Regions from separate parts of the Streptomyces sp. NPDC005576 genome, predicted to be linked through region 2. Evidence: riboswitches for the same ligand, from Rfam matches in the RefSeq annotation. Region 2 holds a riboswitch; the other holds the start of a gene.
What was found. A riboswitch is a leader RNA that binds a small molecule or an ion and turns the genes downstream of it on or off. The one in region 2 is predicted to bind glycine.
Positions count from the first base shown of each region.

Region 1: another riboswitch for glycine. It lies ahead of gcvT (glycine cleavage system aminomethyltransferase GcvT); the one in region 2 lies ahead of gcvP (aminomethyl-transferring glycine dehydrogenase).

Region 1 covers NZ_JBIAJC010000011.1:56,082-64,748, reverse strand. The annotation lists gene ACFYPN_RS20725 (ABC transporter permease) at 29-1,030, opposite strand; gene ACFYPN_RS20720 (enhanced serine sensitivity protein SseB C-terminal domain-containing protein) at 1,562-2,347, opposite strand; gene ACFYPN_RS20715 (enhanced serine sensitivity protein SseB) at 2,579-3,337, opposite strand; partial or broken gene ACFYPN_RS20710 (AAA family ATPase) at 3,579-4,232, opposite strand; glycine riboswitch at 4,405-4,502, shown strand; gene gcvT (glycine cleavage system aminomethyltransferase GcvT) at 4,651-5,778, shown strand; gene gcvH (glycine cleavage system protein GcvH) at 5,955-6,332, shown strand; gene glyA (serine hydroxymethyltransferase) at 6,351-7,613, shown strand; gene ACFYPN_RS20690 (L-serine ammonia-lyase) at 7,845-8,667, shown strand, end outside.
Region 2 covers NZ_JBIAJC010000008.1:5,954-14,620, forward strand. The annotation lists gene ACFYPN_RS15355 (FHA domain-containing protein) at 1-590, shown strand, start outside; gene ACFYPN_RS15360 (MerR family transcriptional regulator) at 635-1,378, shown strand; gene ACFYPN_RS15365 (bifunctional nuclease family protein) at 1,432-1,905, shown strand; gene ACFYPN_RS15370 (MerR family transcriptional regulator) at 2,074-2,691, shown strand; gene ACFYPN_RS15375 (DNA polymerase IV) at 2,779-4,311, shown strand; gene ACFYPN_RS15380 (PRC-barrel domain-containing protein) at 4,233-4,604, opposite strand; glycine riboswitch at 4,735-4,831, shown strand; gene gcvP (aminomethyl-transferring glycine dehydrogenase) at 5,022-7,907, shown strand; gene ACFYPN_RS15390 (DUF5999 family protein) at 8,059-8,265, opposite strand; gene ACFYPN_RS15395 (hypothetical protein) at 8,592-8,667, opposite strand, start outside.

The DNA of each region.
Region 1 (8,667 bases), on a different contig from region 2:
GCGGCGCACGGGCTCCGTGGTACGGCAGTCAGCGAGAACCCTTCGGGTCGAGCGCGTCACGCACGCCGTCGCCGAAGAGGTTGAAGGAGAGGACGGTGATGAAGATCGCCACGCCCGGAATGATCATGTACATCGGGTCCGACTCGTAGTAGCTCAGAGCGGCCGACAGCATCTGGCCCCAGGAGGCGGAGGGCGGCTTCACGCCGACGCCCAGGAAGCTCAGAGCCGCCTCGGTCAGGATGTTGGTGGGGATCATCATCGTGGTGTAGACGATGATCGGCGCCACCAGGTTGGGCAGCAGCTCCTTGAAGAGGATGTAGAACCGTCCGGCGCCCAGGCTGCGCGCCGCGTCCACGTACTCCCGCTCCCGGAGGGACAGGGTCTGGCCGCGCACCACGCGGCCGACGTACGGCCAGCCGAAGAACCCGATGACCAGGACCATCACGGCGAGCCGGACACCGGAGCCCTCCAGCCCCAGGAGCTTGTTGGGCATCACGGAGACCAGGGCGATGATGAAGAGCAGCTGCGGGAACGAGAGCAGCATGTCCATCACGCGGCTGATGAGCGCGTCCAGCCAGCCACCGAAGAAGCCCGCCAGCACACCGAGCACCGTGCCGAGCACGATGGCGACGACGGCGGAGAGGAAGCCCACGAGCAGCGAGACCCGGGCGCCGTAGACGATGCGGGCGAAGATGTCCCGGCCGTTGACCGGCTCCACGCCGAACCAGTGCTTCCCGCTCATCGCCCCGTAGGAGCCGGTGGGCGTGGAGAACAGCGGGTCGATCAGCTCTTCGTGGTGGTCGTACGGGGACTGGCCGACCAGGTGGGTGATCACGGGCGCCAGCAGGGCGACGACGACCAGCAACAGCACCACGATGCCGCCGCCGAGGGCCACCTTGTCGCGCTTCAGCCGCTCCCAGGCGATGCGGCCGAGGGAACGGCCCTGCACCGCCTTCCCGGGCGCCACGCCCGCCTCGAATCCCGCCGGGGGGGCCGCTTCCGTTGTCGGCTCGTGCAGTGGTGCCGTCATCGTGGCGTGGACCCCTCTCAACCGGCGGTGGCCGGCACACACTTGCCGCGGTGGCGGCGGTTCTCGTCCGTGGTGACGCGGGACGGATCGCCCCTTGGAGCGGGAGTCTTCATCCCCGTCGTGATCTGTTGCCAGACTTGACGGCGAATGGATGCCTAACCGTGATCCGACGTGGTCGATCCGTTATCCGGACGCCCGCGAACGACCCCCGGACGCAACACAGTTGAAATCCGCATGCTGACAGATGGGCGCCTATGCCCTTTTGGACGGCGGAAGTGGCCAGAGCAGGGCATGGTGCGCATGGGGGCGATGTACCCCTCAGACGGCACGCTTCACCGTCCGTCGGCGAAAAAGGCGTGAAAGCCTCATGAGCGCTGCTCTCGGACACCGCACACGGTGCGTCAAGGGCCCGGAAGACGGCCGGAGATGGCCGAAACACGCAGGTCACTTCCCTCGCGGCGGCGGTTCCCGAAACGCGTGGACCGCGACGGCGCGACCACGCCGGGGAGCGGGCCGGGGAGGGTGTACCCGTCAGTACGCGGGCGGGTAGCCGTAACCGGGGGCGGCCGGTGGCGGCACGACGGGCTGCGCGTGCGCCTCCCGGTCGTAGAACGGACGGGAGTTGGCCCGCAGCCACATCGCGACCGGGTCGTAGTCGTCGGACATCGCGACCGTCGAGACGGGGAGCCCCTCCGGGACCGCGCCGATCGTCTGCCCCATCATCGCGCGGGCCGACTCCACGGCGACCCGTCCCGTGTCGTAGAGGTCGAGCCCGATGGCGAGGTACGGGGCGCCGAGCGCCGGCTGCACCCAGGCACGGCGCAGCGAGCGGATCGCCGGGGTGCGGTGCGCGTTCTGCGACAGCAGCGCGTAGAACTGCGGGATCTCGATGGCCGGTTCGGAGAGGGTGAGGGGGCCGGCGGGCAGCCGGTCGAGACCGTTGGCGATCCGGCGCAGATCGAGCCAGGGGATGCCGACGCCGCCCCCGGGGGTGTGCGGGTTGAGCCAGATCCCCCAGTGGTCGGGGAAGAGCGAGCGGGCGATCTCCCGACCGGTGGTCACCTCGTGGGCGCGGTTCCAGCCACTGGCCGCGAGCTCCTGGGCGGAGGTGACGCACGGGGCGTAACCGAGGCCGTCCACCCGGATGTTGCCGTACTGGGCATCCGGGGAGCCGGCCGTGCCGTGCCAGAGCAGCATCCAGACCTGGCCGTCCGAGAGTGCCCTCAGCAGCTCCTCGTACGCGTCGAAGCGCCCGGGGGTCACCTGGCGCAGCATGTGTTCGACCTGCCCGGCCGCTGCCGTGCCCGACGCACTCACCCTGGGTCCCGCCCCTCGTCGATTCACCGTGTCGCGCGCCGCCCCCGGGCGTGCGGGAGCGGCCTCGCCATCAAACCAGCTTATGCGCCCTTACTGACACCGACTTGACGCCACCGTCCGACATGCCGGACACGGCGGCCCCGCACCACCCCGGCCGGCGGCCGGCCCGGACGCCGCGGGTGCGGCCGGTCACCCGGAGAAGGGCCGTACTCACCGGAAGAAGCGCCGGACTCACTGGAAGAAGGGCCGGACCTTCTCCACCATCCAGTCGCCGACCGGGTCCTGTGCCATGTCGAGCAGGACCAGGTTGACGGGCCACGGCACCTGCACGTGGCCGAGCGCGCGGCCCAGCGCGTCCATGGGGGCGCTCTGCGTCGCCTCGTCCCACGCCGAGAACTGGACACCGATGAAGAGGACGGGGTCGCCGCCCTCGATGCTGGCCAGCGCCCGCCGGGCGGTGGCGACCACACCGGTCCGCTGGAACTCCGCGGACACGGCGGCGAGGAAGTCGACCGGCTCCTCCTTCCAGTCCGGCTCCCAGAGCCGCACCCGGCCGCCGCCGGCCGGCCCGTCCAGCGGGGTGTTCCCGGCACGACAGAGTTCGGCGACGGCGGCGGGCGGCAGCGGAAGCCCCACCGCACCGCCCGGGTTGACCGCGATGCCCACCTGCGGGGGCAGTCCGCGCGCGAACTCGCGGGCGGGCGCGACGGCGAAGGAGAGGTGGGTGCCGACGCAGCTGAGGAACTGTGCCTCGGAGCTGAAGACGGGGACGAAGGCGGCACCGTCGAGTTCGATGGTCGGCAGGTCGAGATCGGCGCTGGCGGGACTGCCCCCGGCCGGCAGCGGAACCCAGACCTGGCTGCGGCCGAGCACCTCGACGAGCCGGCCGCCCGCGCCGGGGACCCCCAGCGAGGCGCTGAGCACTTCTTCGAACTCGTTCGCCGGCCACCCCTGGAGCTGGTGGGGCGCCGTCTGTGCCGGGATGTCCACTGCCTCTGCGTCCTCTTGTCGACCGGGTCCTGGGGCAGAAACACTAACCGGCGCGGGGCCCCGGCGTCCCGGCCACGCTGCCGTCCCCGAGGTTCTCCCGCATCCCGGGCACCCCGCCCGGCACCCCCTCCGGCGCCTCCGCCACCTCGGTGATCCGCAGGTCGGCGACGGCCCTGTCGACGACCGCCACGCCCGGCACGTCCACCACCGGGCCCGCTGCCGGGCCCCGCACGTCCGTCGCCGCCGCCGCAAAGGCGATGGCGAGGAGCGCCCCGGCCGCGGGGCGGTCCAGCAGCACGGCGGAGCCGCAGCCCGGGGGCAGCAGGCCGCGCTCCGCGTCCCGCAGCAGTCGGCCGACCGCGCGCCGGTGCCGGGCGAAGGCGTAACCGGAGACGCCGCGCCCGCGTTCGCGCTGGCCCGCCCTGGCCGTCCCGGGGGTCACGTCGAGCAGCACGAGGTGGAGGGTGCGGCCCCGGCGTGCCGCGTGGCGGGCCAGCCAGCGCCGCACCCAGCCCTGGGTCCCGCAGTCGTGGACGACGACCGCCTCGCCGGAGCGGAGCGCCCCGAGCAGCCCGTAGTAGTGGGCGGCGCGGACCAGGGGGCGGTAGAGGGCGTACGGAAGTAAGCGGGGCAGGACCGCCGTGAAGCGGTCCCGGGTGTCCTGGGAGTCGACGGCGCGGGCGGTGACGGTGCGCCGGATCAGGGTCGACTTGCCGCTGCCGGGCAGCCCGGAGACGACGACGACGTCCCCCGGGGCGAATTCCAGCCGCCTCGGTCCGTCCCCCGCCCCGCCCCGCAGGTCGCGCACGACCGGTGGTCCCTGCTGGGCGGCGGATGGCGCGTGCCGCGCCGGGACCACCGCCCGCACCACCCCCGCGTACGGTCGCAACGACATCGGCACTCCCCCTGTCGAGTCACCCCACACCTGCTCACAGAGTGTAAAGAAAAGGTAATACGGAGCAACCGTCCGGGAGGGGAAGCCGGGCCCGCGCTCCGGGCGGGGTACCGGGCGCCGTGGCCGTCCGTGCTGCGTGCGATGATGTGCCCGCAACTGCATACCGGCCGTTTGAATCCACGCGGGAGAGTTCCGGCCACCGTGTGTGCCGGGCGCCGAAGGAGCAAGTTCCTCCCTTGAATCTCTCAGGCCCCGTACCGCGTGGATGAGGCAGATCTGAAAAGCGAGCCGTCCGACGGCTCCACCCAAGGTGCAAGCCGACCCGTCAGGGGCCTCTCGGCGAACCTCTCAGGTTCCGATGACAGATGGGGAGGGACCGTCCTCGTCGTCATGCCCTGCGCCCCGGGAGCCACACCTCATGAGCACCGCCCCCCGTACGACCGCCCTCGACGCGACCCACCGTCGCCTGGGCGCGACCATGACCGACTTCGCGGGCTGGGACATGCCGCTGCGGTACGCGAGCGAGCGTGATGAGCACCACGCGGTGCGCACCCGCGCCGGGCTCTTCGACCTCTCCCACATGGGCGAGATCGCCGTCACCGGCCCCGGGGCCGTCGCCTTCCTGAACCACGCGCTCGTCGGCAACATCGGTACGGTCGGCGTCGGCCGCGCCCGCTACACGATGATCGTCCGTGAGGACGGCGGCATCCTGGACGACCTGATCGTCTACCGGCTGGCCGACACCGAGTACCTCGTGGTCGCCAACGCGGGCAACGCCCAGACCGTCCTGGACACCCTGACCGGGCGCGTCGCCGGCTTCGACGCCGAGGTCCGCGACGACCGCGACGCGTACGCGCTGATCGCCGTCCAGGGCCCCGCGTCCCCCGCCGTCCTGAAGGCCGTCACCGAAGCCGACCTGGACGGGCTGAAGTACTACGCGGGCCTGCCCGGCACGGTCGCCGGAGTCCCCGCGCTCATCGCCCGTACCGGTTACACCGGCGAAGACGGCTTTGAGCTCTTCGTCGCCCCCGAGCACGCCGAGACGCTCTGGCAGGCCCTCACCGAGGCGGGCGCCCCGCACGGCCTGATCCCCTGCGGGCTCTCCTGCCGCGACACGCTGCGCCTGGAGGCGGGCATGCCGCTGTACGGGCACGAGCTGACCACCGCGCTGACCCCGTTCGACGCGGGCCTCGGCCGGGTCGTGAAGTTCGAGAAGGAGGGCGACTTCGTGGGCCGCGAGGCGCTCACCGCCGCCGCCGAGCGCGCCGAAACCGCCCCGCCCCGCAAGCTCGTCGGCCTGGTCGCCGCGGGCCGCCGGGTGCCGCGCGCCGGTTTCGCGGTCGTCTCCGTGGACGGGTCCGACGTCGAGGTGATCGGCGAGGTCACCTCCGGCGCCCCCTCCCCGACGCTGGGCAAGCCGATCGCCATGGCGTACGTGGACGCTGCCTTCGCCGCCCCCGGCACCAAGGGTGTCGCCGTGGACATCCGGGGCACCCAGGAGCCGTACGAGGTCGTGGCCCTGCCCTTCTACAAGCGCCAGAAGTAGGCGCAGGGGCCCACGGCGCCCGGATCGTGCCCCTCCACGGCCCGATCGCGTCCTGCTCACGGCCCGATCGCATCCTGCTCACGCCCCGCCCACCGGGCCGAACGTGACGCAGTCGCGTCTCATCCCGTAAGACCATCGTTCATCAGCACCCACCCGCGTACAGGAGAATTCAGGTCATGAGCAACCCCCAGCAGCTGCGGTACAGCAAGGAGCACGAGTGGCTGTCGGCCGTCGAGGACGGCGTGGCGACCGTCGGCATCACCGAGCACGCGGCCAACGCCCTCGGTGACGTCGTCTTCGTCCAGCTCCCCGAGGTCGGTGACACGGTGACCGCGGGCGAGACCTGCGGCGAGCTGGAGTCGACCAAGTCCGTCAGCGACCTGTACTCGCCGGTCACCGGCGAGGTCACCGCGGCGAACCAGGACGTGGTGGACGACCCGTCCCTGGTGAACAGCGCCCCCTTCGAGGGCGGCTGGCTGTTCAAGGTACGCGTCGCGGAGGAGCCGGGGGATCTGCTCACCGCCGACGAATACACCGAGTTCTCCGGCAACTGAGACCCAAGGGACCGCCTGATGTCGCTTCTCAACTCCTCCCTCCACGAGCTGGACCCGGACGTCGCCGCCGCTGTCGACGCCGAGCTCCACCGCCAGCAGTCCACCCTCGAGATGATCGCCTCGGAGAACTTCGCTCCGGTGGCCGTCATGGAGGCGCAGGGCTCCGTCCTCACCAACAAGTACGCCGAGGGCTACCCGGGCCGCCGTTACTACGGTGGCTGCGAGCACGTCGACGTGGTCGAGCAGATCGCGATCGACCGCATCAAGGCGCTCTTCGGCGCCGAGGCCGCGAACGTCCAGCCGCACTCCGGTGCGCAGGCGAACGCCGCCGCGATGTTCGCGCTGCTCCAGCCCGGTGACACGATCATGGGTCTGAATCTGGCCCACGGCGGCCACCTGACCCACGGCATGAAGATCAACTTCTCCGGCAAGCTCTACAACGTGGTCCCGTACCACGTCGACGAGACCGGCGTCGTGGACATGGACGAGGTGGAGCGCCTCGCCAAGGAGTCCCGGCCGAAGCTGATCGTGGCCGGCTGGTCCGCGTACCCGCGCCAGCTGGACTTCGCCGCCTTCCGCCGCATCGCGGACGAGGTCGGCGCATACCTGATGGTCGACATGGCCCACTTCGCCGGCCTGGTCGCCGCGGGTCTGCACCCGAGCCCGGTGCCGCACGCCCACGTCGTCACCACCACCACGCACAAGACCCTCGGCGGTCCTCGCGGCGGCGTGATCCTCTCCACCCAGGAACTCGCCAAGAAGATCAACTCGGCGGTCTTCCCGGGTCAGCAGGGCGGCCCGCTGGAGCACGTGATCGCGGCGAAGGCCGTGTCGTTCAAGGTCGCGGCCACGGAGGAGTTCAAGGAGCGCCAGCAGCGGACTCTGGACGGCGCCCGCATCCTCGCCGAGCGCCTGATCCAGCCGGACGTCACCGAGGTGGGCGTCTCCGTCCTCACCGGCGGCACCGACGTGCACTTGGTCCTGGTCGACCTGCGCAACTCCGAGCTCGACGGACAGCAGGCCGAGGACCGGCTCCACGAGATCGGCATCACGGTCAACCGGAACTCCATCCCGAACGACCCGCGCCCGCCGATGGTCACCTCCGGTCTGCGCATCGGTACGCCGGCCCTGGCCACCCGCGGCTTCCGGACCGAGGACTTCACCGAGGTGGCGGAGATCATCGCCTCGGCCCTGAAGCCCGCGTACGACGCGGACGACCTGAAGGCCCGCGTCGTCGCGCTGGCCGAGAAGTTCCCGCTGTACCCCGGCCTGAAGAAGTAGCGGCCGCCCCTCCACGGGCACTCCCACCGGCGTTCTTCGCAGGTCGGGCGGGGCATCGCGCACACTGGAAGGTGAGCGCGGTGCCCCGCCGCGTTCCGCGCGGGGCCGTTCCCCCAGGGCCTGTTCCGTACAGGGCCCTCCCCCAGGCCCCCGCCCCTCGCACACCCCCACTTTTCGTTTCGTTTCGTTTCGCCGGTGGACAACGGCGTCCGCCAGCTAGGAGTCTTCCCCGTGGCCATTTCGGTCTTCGACCTGTTCTCGATCGGCATCGGACCGTCCAGCTCGCACACGGTGGGCCCGATGCGGGCCGCGCGGATGTTCGCACGCCGACTGAAGAACGAGGGCCTGCTCGCACCGACCGCGTCGATACGCGCCGAGCTGTACGGCTCCCTCGGCGCGACCGGCCACGGCCACGGCACGCCGAAGGCGGTCCTCCTCGGCCTGGAGGGCGAGTCCCCCCGGACCGTGGACGTCGAGGCTGCCGACGCCCGGGTCGAGCAGATCCGCACCACCGGCCGCATCAGCCTGCTGGGCGCGCACGAGATCCCCTTCGACGCGGACGAGCACCTGGTCCTGCACCGCCGCAAGGCCCTCCCGTACCACGCCAACGGCATGAGCATCCACGCGTACGACGAGACCGGCGCGCTGCTGCTGGAGAAGACGTACTACTCGGTGGGCGGCGGGTTCGTCGTCGACGAGGACGCGGTCGGAGCCGACCGGATCATCCCCGACGACACCGTCCTCGCCCACCCCTTCCGCACCGGCGACGAACTGCTCCGCCTGGCCCGGGAGACCGGGCTCTCCATCTCCTCGCTGATGCTGGAGAACGAGAAGGAGTGGCGCACGGAGGAGGAGATCCGTACCGGTCTGCTGGAGATTTGGCGCGTCATGCAGGCCTGCGTCAGCCGTGGCATGTCCCGCGAGGGCATCCTCCCCGGCGGCCTCAAGGTCCGCCGCCGCGCCGCGAACTCCGCCCGCCAGCTGCGGGCCGAGGGTGATCCGCAGGTCCACGCGATGGAGTGGATCACCCTCTACGCCATGGCGGTCAACGAGG
Region 2 (8,667 bases):
GCATAGGTTTTTCTGACTCCGGGCCGAGCACCGGATTCCACCCCGCCCCGGTGGGGCCGGGTGTCGCCCTCTGTGCGAGGTGCGGTCACCGGAATCCCGCGACGAGCCGGTTCTGCTCCAACTGCGGCGCGCCGCTGAAGGGCGGAATCCCCGAGCGCGCCTCCGAGACCACGTCGACGATCTCCATCTCCGGACTGGAGGCGTACGACGCCGAGGTCACCGGCCAGACCATGCTGCCGTCGCTCTCCCCGGAGGCGCAGGCGGCCGTGGACGCTCTGCCCGGAGGGAGCGCCCTGCTGGTGGTCCGCCGCGGCCCCAACTCGGGCAGCCGCTTCCTGCTGGACAGCGACCTGACGACGGCCGGCCGTCACCCGCAGAGTGACATCTTCCTGGACGACGTGACCGTGTCGCGGCGTCATGTGGAGTTCCGCAGGGGCGCGGACGGTAGCTTCACCGTGGGAGACGTCGGCAGCCTGAACGGCACCTACGTCAACCGTGAGCGCATCGATTCCGTCGCGCTGACCAATGGTGACGAAGTCCAGATCGGCAAGTACCGGCTGGTCTTCTACGCGAGCCAGCGGAGCGTGTGACCCTGCCCCGGACCACCACGTCCGGGGGAACCCCGGGAAGGCCCATGCTGCGAACATCCCAGGGCGGTGCCGGAAACGGCACCGCCGCCGCGGACCGGCGTGCGATGAGCATCGGCGCGGTGCTCGCCCAGCTCCGCGAGGAGTTTCCGGAGGTCACGATCTCCAAGATCCGCTTCCTGGAGGCGGAGGGACTCGTCGAGCCGGAGCGGACGCCTTCCGGATACCGGAAGTTCAGTTCCGGAGACGTGGAGAAGCTCGCGCAGGTGCTGCGCATGCAGCGGGACCACTACCTCCCCCTGAAGGTCATCCGGGAGTATCTGGACGCACTGGCCCGGGGGGAGCAGGCAGCCCTGCCCTCCCCGGGGGGCCAGAAGGACCTCGCGGACGGCTGCTGGGACACGACGGCCGGAGCGCCGACCGCGGCCCGCATCGGCCGTGCGGAGCTCCTCGCCGTCACCGGCGCGGACGAGGAACAGCTCGCCGAGTGGGAGTCCTACGGCCTCATCGTGCCCGAGCCCGAGGGCGGGTACGACGCCGAAGCGGTGAATGTCGCCAAACTCGTCTCCGATCTGGGCCGATTCGGGCTGGAACCGCGCCACCTGCGCGCCGTGCGTGCCGCGGCCGAGCGGGAGGCCGGGCTCGTCGAGCAGGTGGTGGCGCCCCTGCGCCGACACAGGAATCCGCAGACCAGAGCACGTGCCGAGGCCACCGCGCAGGAGATCGCCGAGCTGTCCGTACGGCTGCACGCGGCACTCGTGCAGACCGCCCTGCGCATTCGTTCCCACTGACCTCGGCGGAGCCCGACTACCCAAACATGGCGAGCACGTCCTAGGGTTGCTGTGTGAACGAGCTCGACGTTGTCGGTGTCCGGGTGGAAATGCCCTCCAATCAACCGATCGTTCTCCTGCGTGAAGTGGGAGGCGACCGGTACCTCCCCATCTGGATCGGTCCCGGCGAGGCCACGGCCATCGCCTTCGCCCAGCAGGGGATGGCCCCTGCCAGGCCGCTGACCCATGATCTTTTCAAGGATGTCCTGGACGCGGTGGGCCAAGAGCTCACCGAGGTCAGGATCACGGACATCCGGGACGGGATCTTCTACGCGGAGCTCGTCTTCGCCAGTGGCGTGGAGGTGAGCGCGCGACCGTCCGACGCCATAGCGCTGGCGCTGCGCACCGGCACGCCGATCTACGGCAGTGACGGGGTGCTCGACGACGCGGGAATCGCGATCCCGGACGAGCAGGAGGACGAGGTCGAGAAGTTCCGTGAGTTCCTCGACCAGATCTCGCCCGAGGACTTCGGCACCAACAGCCAGTGACCCCGCGAACCGGGTGGCGGGCGCGCATTCGAGAAGCCTTTCCCGGTCCGACGTCACGGGAAACCACCCTCAGGGTGATTATCACTCGGCGTGCCGAGTGTGGCGATCGTTGACGCACCCCCGGTGACTGCCTACCTTCGAGGGGGCAGGTCAAGGACGGAGGTCGGCGTGAGAAGCAGCGGCGACGGTGCGGCGGCGGGCGGACCGTATCCGCAGCACGGCAGTGGGGCCGACCACACCATCAGGCAACCGGTGCACCCGGTGGTCCCGGTGTCGGACGGCGTCGCGGGGGCTAACGACATCGGCTACCGCGGGCCGACGGCCTGCGCGGCGGCCGGGATCACCTACCGGCAGCTCGACTACTGGGCGCGCACGGGACTGGTCGAACCGAGCGTCCGGCCGGCGTACGGCTCGGGGACCCAGCGTCTCTACAGTTTCCGGGACGTGGTGCTTCTCAAGATCGTGAAGCGGTTCCTGGACACGGGTGTGGCTCTGCAGAACATCCGCACCACGGTGCAGCATCTGAGGGCCCGCGGATTCCAGGACCTCGAGCGCATGACGCTGATGAGCGACGGAGCCACCGTCTACGAGTGCTCGTCGCCGGACGAGGTCGTGAACCTGCTCCAGGGCGGCCAGGGCGTCTTCGGTATCGCCGTCGGTGTGGTGTGGCGGGACGTGGACGCGGCGCTGTCGCAGCTGCACGGGGAGCGTGTGGACACGGGGGAGACCCTGATCGGGCACAACCCCACGGACGAACTGGCCCGGCGCCGCAACCGCGCCGTCTGAACCCCGGTGGCCGTACCGCCGGACACCGCCCTTCCGAACGGGTGCCGGGCGGTGTCGTTGTCAGTGGCGTAGGGCACCATCGGCGGTGTGAGATCCGCGCCCACCATCCTCCACCTCGACATGGATGCGTTCTACGCCTCCGCCGAGCAGGCCGCCAAGCCCAGTCTGCGCGGCAAGCCGGTCGTGGTGGGCGGGGTGGGCCCGCGCGGGGTCGTCGCCACCGCCTCGTACGAGGCCCGGCGCTTCGGTGTGCACTCGGCGATGCCGACGGCCCAGGCGCGCCGGCTCGCGCCGAACGCCGCCTACCTGGTGCCGCGTTTCTCCCTGTACCGCGCCGTGAGCGAGCAGGTGATGGAGCTGCTGGGGCGCCTCTCCCCGCTGGTGGAGCCACTCAGCCTGGACGAGGCATTCGTGGACCTCGAGGCCGGCGGGACGGCCGACGACTCCGCGTCGGCCCGTGCCGTCGGCGAGCGGCTGCGGGAGGCCATCCTGGCGGTCACCGGACTCAGCGGGTCCGTGGGGCTCGCGGGGTCCAAGATGCTGGCGAAGATCGCCTCCGAGGAAGCCAAGCCCGACGGGCTGATGCTCATCGAGCCGGGCACCGAACGGGACCTGCTGGCACCCATGCCCGTACGCACCCTGCCCGGGGTCGGCCCGGCCACCGGGGACCATCTGCGCCGGGCCGGCATGACCACGGTCCACGACCTGGCAGAGGCGGGCGAGGCCGAACTCGTACGGCTGGTGGGCAGGGCCCACGGCGTCTCGCTGTACCGGATGGCGCTCGGCCTCGACGACCGGCCCGTGGTCGCCGAGCGCGACGCCAAGTCCGTCTCGGTCGAGGACACCTTCGAGGTGGACCTCCACGACCGGACGCGGGTCCGGACGGAAGTCGAGCGGCTGGCCGGCCGGTGTGTCGAGCGGCTGAGGAACGCCGGACGCTCCGGACGCACCGTCGTGCTGAAGGTGCGTCGCTACGACTTCTCCACCCTCACCCGCTCCGAGACGCTCCGCGGCCCCACCGACGACCCCGGCGTGGTGCGTGAGGCCGCCGCCCGGCTTCTGGAGGGGGTGGACACCACCGGGGGCGTCCGGCTGCTGGGAGTGGGAGTCACGGGCCTGGCGGACTACACGCAGGAGGACCTCTTCGCGCAGGCGGCGCAGGCAGAGCGGGAGGCCCATGCCGAGCGCGAGGCGCAGTCGGCGGGACCAGAAGGACCGGCCTCCGGGTCGCCCACGGGGGCGGAGGGGCAGCACGGTACCGCCGACGCGTCGCCCGGGCCCGCGGTCGCGGGAGCGGGAGCGGACACGGCCCACCCGTCCGGGGACGAGGCCGCCGAGCGCGCCGCGCGGCGCTGGTACCCGGGCCTCGACGTGCGGCACGGGGCGTACGGGCACGGCTGGGTGCAGGGCAGCGGAGTCGGGCGGGTCACCGTGCGGTTCGAGCGGCCGGGCGACCCACCCGGCCGGGTGCGCACGTTCCGGGTGGACGACCCGGAACTGCACCCGGCCGACCCGCTGCCGCTGGTGGCGGACCCGGTGGACTACTCCTCCTGGCCGGCCAGCCTGCCGAAGTCCTTGTCGGGGCCCGGATCGGTCACCGAGGAGGAGTCGAGTCCGTAATGCCGGTACAGCTGCAGTTCCTGTTCGGGCGAGAGGTGCCGCCCGACGCCGAAGTCGGGCGCGTCCCGGATCAGCGTGCGGTCGAAGGGAACCCGCAGGGTGTCCTCGACGAACTCGCTCGGTTCCAGCGGGACGAAGGCGTCCCTGCTGAAGAGGCCGGTGCGGACGGCGGCCCATTCCGGGACGCCGGTGGCGTCGTCGAGGTAGACCTCGTCCACCGTGCCGATCTTGACGCCCGCGCGGTCGAATGCCTTGCGGCCGATCAGGGCGCGCGGATCGATGTCGGTCTGCACGGTGCCTCCCGCTGGTCACGACGACTGGGGCTCGCCTCTACTCCACAGCCCCTACAGAAGTGCAGATTCCGGATATCGGCCACTCGAAGAAACGGCGAATACCCCCGCTGGTAGGCTGGCACATGGCTGCTGACCCCGTGCGGGAGAGCCTCCGGTGCTGAATCCGGAGGCGCCGAAGGAGCAAATCCTCCCCGGAATCTCTCAGGCCCCCGTACCGCATGGACGAGGTCACTCTGGAAAGCAGGGCGGTCCCACCCGGCACATGTCCGGTGCGGTCCACCCTCACCGACGGTGAAAGCCGGTACGCCCCGTGCGCGCCGGTGAAGCTCTCAGGTCGAGATGACAGAGGGGGAGGCCGTACGGGCAGCCGCGCCGCGGTGCCCCTCGCAGGTCGTGTCAGACCAGGAGGCCTCCATCATGACCCCCCGCCGCACGCCGCTCTCCCAGCTGGAGCAGGGCATCCCCTTCGAGCAGCGCCACATCGGTCCGGACGGCGAGGCCCGGGCGAAGATGCTCGCGCAGGTCGGTTACGGCTCGCTCGACGAGCTCACCGCCGCGGCGGTGCCCGACGTGATCAAGAGCGCCGAGGCGCTGAACCTCCCGGCGGCGCGCACCGAGGCCGAGGTCCTGGCGGAGCTGCGTACGCTCGCCGACCGCAACCAGGTGGTCGCCCCGATGATCGGGCTCGGCTACTACGGCACCTTCACGCCTCCGGTCATCCTGCGCAACGTGCTGGAGAACCCGGCCTGGTACACGGCGTACACGCCCTACCAGCCGGAGATCTCGCAGGGCCGGCTGGAGGCCCTCCTCAACTTCCAGACGATGGTCGCCGACCTCACCGGTCTGCCCACCTCCGGCGCCTCACTGCTCGACGAGGGCACCGCCGCGGCCGAGGCCATGGCGCTGGCCCGGCGCGTCGGCAAGGTCAAGAACGGTGTCTTCCTCGTCGACGCCGACACCCTCCCGCAGACGATCGCGGTCATCGAGACCCGCGCCGCGCCGACCGGGGTCGAGGTCGTCGTCGCCGACCTCACCGGTGGCATCCCGGCCGAGATCGCCGAGCGCGGTGTCTTCGGTGTGCTGCTCCAGTACCCGGGCGCCTCCGGGGCCGTGCGGAACATCGGCCCCGTGATCGAGCACGCCCACGAACTCGGCGCGATCGTCACCGTCGCCGCCGACCTGCTGGCCCTCACCCTGCTGACCTCACCCGGTGACCTGGGCGCCGACATCGCGGTCGGCACCACCCAGCGCTTCGGCGTGCCGATGGGCTTCGGCGGCCCGCACGCCGGCTTCATGGCCGTACGCGAGAAGTTCGCCCGCTCGCTCCCCGGGCGCCTGGTCGGCGTCTCGGTGGACGCGGACGGCGACAAGGCCTACCGCCTGGCCCTCCAGACCCGCGAGCAGCACATCCGCCGCGAGAAGGCCACCAGCAACATCTGCACCGCGCAGGTGCTGCTCGCCGTGATGGCCGGCATGTACGCCGTCTACCACGGTCCCGACGGCCTGCGGACCATCGCCCGGCGCACCCACCGCTACGCGGCGATCCTCGCCGAGGGGCTGCGGGCCGCCGGTGCCGAGGTCGTGCACGACTCGTTCTTCGACACGCTGACCGTGCGTGTGCCGGGCAAGGCCGCCGGGATCGTCGCCGACGCCCGCGAGCGCGGGGTCAACCTGTGGCTGGTCGACGCCGACCTGGTCTCGGTCGCCTGCGACGAGACGACCACCCGTGCGCACCTCGAGTCCGTCTGGGCCGCCTTCGGCGCGCGGGGCGACGTCGAGGCGCTTGACGGTACGGCCGCCGACGCGCTCCCCGAGCAGGCACTGCGCACCGACGACTACCTGACGCACCCGGTCTTCCACCAGCACCGCTCGGAGACGGCGATGCTGCGCTACCTGCGGCGGCTCGCCGACCGCGACTACGCGCTCGACCGCGGCATGATCCCGCTCGGTTCCTGCACCATGAAGCTGAACGCGACGACCGAGATGGAACCGATCACCTGGCCCGAGTTCGGCGCGCTCCACCCCTTCGCCCCCGCCGAGCAGGCGGAGGGCTACCTCACCCTCATCCGTGAGCTGGAAGAGCGCCTCGCCGAGGTCACCGGGTACGACGCGGTGTCGATCCAGCCCAACGCCGGGTCGCAGGGCGAGTTCGCCGGTCTGCTGGCCGTCCGTGCCTACCACCGCGCCAACGGCGACGACCGGCGCACCGTCTGCCTCATCCCCTCCTCCGCGCACGGCACCAACGCGGCGAGCGCCGTGATGGCCGGGATGAAGGTCGTCGTGGTGAAGACCGCCGACGACGGCGAGGTGGACATGGACGACCTGCGCGCCAAGATCGAGAAGCACCGCGACGAGCTCGCCGTCCTGATGATCACCTACCCGTCCACGCACGGTGTCTTCGAGGAGCACGTCGCCGCCATCTGCGGCGAGGTGCACGACGCCGGAGGCCAGGTCTACGTCGACGGCGCGAACCTCAACGCGCTGGTCGGCCTCGCACGGCCCGGCAAGTTCGGCGGCGACGTCTCGCACCTCAACCTGCACAAGACCTTCTGCATCCCGCACGGCGGCGGCGGTCCCGGCGTCGGCCCGGTGGGCGTGCGCGCGCACCTCGCGCCGTACCTGCCCAACCACCCGCTCCAGCCCTCCGCGGGTCCCGAGACGGGCGTGGGACCGATCTCGGCCGCTCCCTGGGGTTCGGCCGGCATCCTGCCGATCTCCTGGGCGTACGTCCGGCTGATGGGCGGCGAGGGTCTGAAGCGTGCCACGCAGGTGGCCGTGCTCGCGGCGAACTACATCGCGAAGCGGCTGGAGCCGCACTTCCCGATCCTGTACACCGGCCCGGCCGGCCTGGTCGCGCACGAGTGCATCGTGGACCTGCGAGCGATCTCGAAGGAGACGGGCGTCAGCATCGACGACGTCGCCAAGCGGCTGATCGACTACGGCTTCCACTCGCCGACCATGTCGTTCCCGGTCGCCGGCACCCTGATGATCGAGCCGACCGAGAGCGAGGATCTTGCCGAGATCGACCGGTTCTGCGACGCGATGATCGCCATCCGCGGCGAGATCGAGAAGGTGGCTTCGGGGGAGTGGAGCGCGGACGACAACCCGCTCGCCAACGCCCCGCACACCGCGAACGCGCTCGGCGGGGAGTGGAACCACTCCTACAGCCGTGAGGTCGCGGTCTTCCCGGCGGGTGTCTCGGCGGCCGACAAGTACTGGCCGCCGGTGCGCCGGATCGACGGTGCGTTCGGGGACCGCAACCTGGTCTGCTCCTGCCCGCCGCTGGACTCCTACGACCACTGACGGTCGCGGGGCGGGCGTACGAACGTACGAACCTGTGGACGCGGGCACGCGGACATGCATCGGGGCCGGTTCGGAGATCTCTCCGGGCCGGCCCCTGGCCGTACCGCCTGGAAGCGGGGGCGCTCGGGCGGCGGGCTCGCGGGCGGCCTTCTCAGGCGGCCTTCACCACCCGGCCGGTGGCCAGCGGGCGGTGTGGGGCGATGATCTGTCCGTCCGGGAGAAGTTCGCCGGTGTCCTCGAAGAGCAGAACGCCGTTGCAGAGCAGGCTCCAGCCCTGCTCCGGGTGGTGCGCCACGAGCCGGGCGGCCTCCCGGGCGGCTGACTCGGCGGTGGGGCAGGGGGGTTGATGCTGGCACATGGGGGTTCTTTCGCTGTGTCGAGTGGTGGTTGCGGGGTTCGGGTGCGTGCCGAACGGCCTTCCCGTAAGGGCCGGTCCGTCTCAGTGTTGCGCCACACGCCGCGTTCCGCAGGGATTTCGGCTCAGCTCGTTTCACGCTCCGCCGAGGTGTCACCCGCGCGGAGGGCTCACCAGGCGGTCGCCGTCTCTTCGGGGGGTGCGGAGTAGTCCGAGTGGGCCATGGGCGTGTTTCGGCGGGGTGTGCGCCGGGCGGGCAGACGTACGACGGCCCGCCCCCGCGCGGGGCGGGGGCGGGCCGGAGGAACGGTGTGGCGGGGCGGTGCGGGTCAGGCCGAGCCGACGAGGGGACCGGGCCGGGGCACGATGCGCCGGGTGAGTACCGGGAGCAGATCGGCGGCCCGG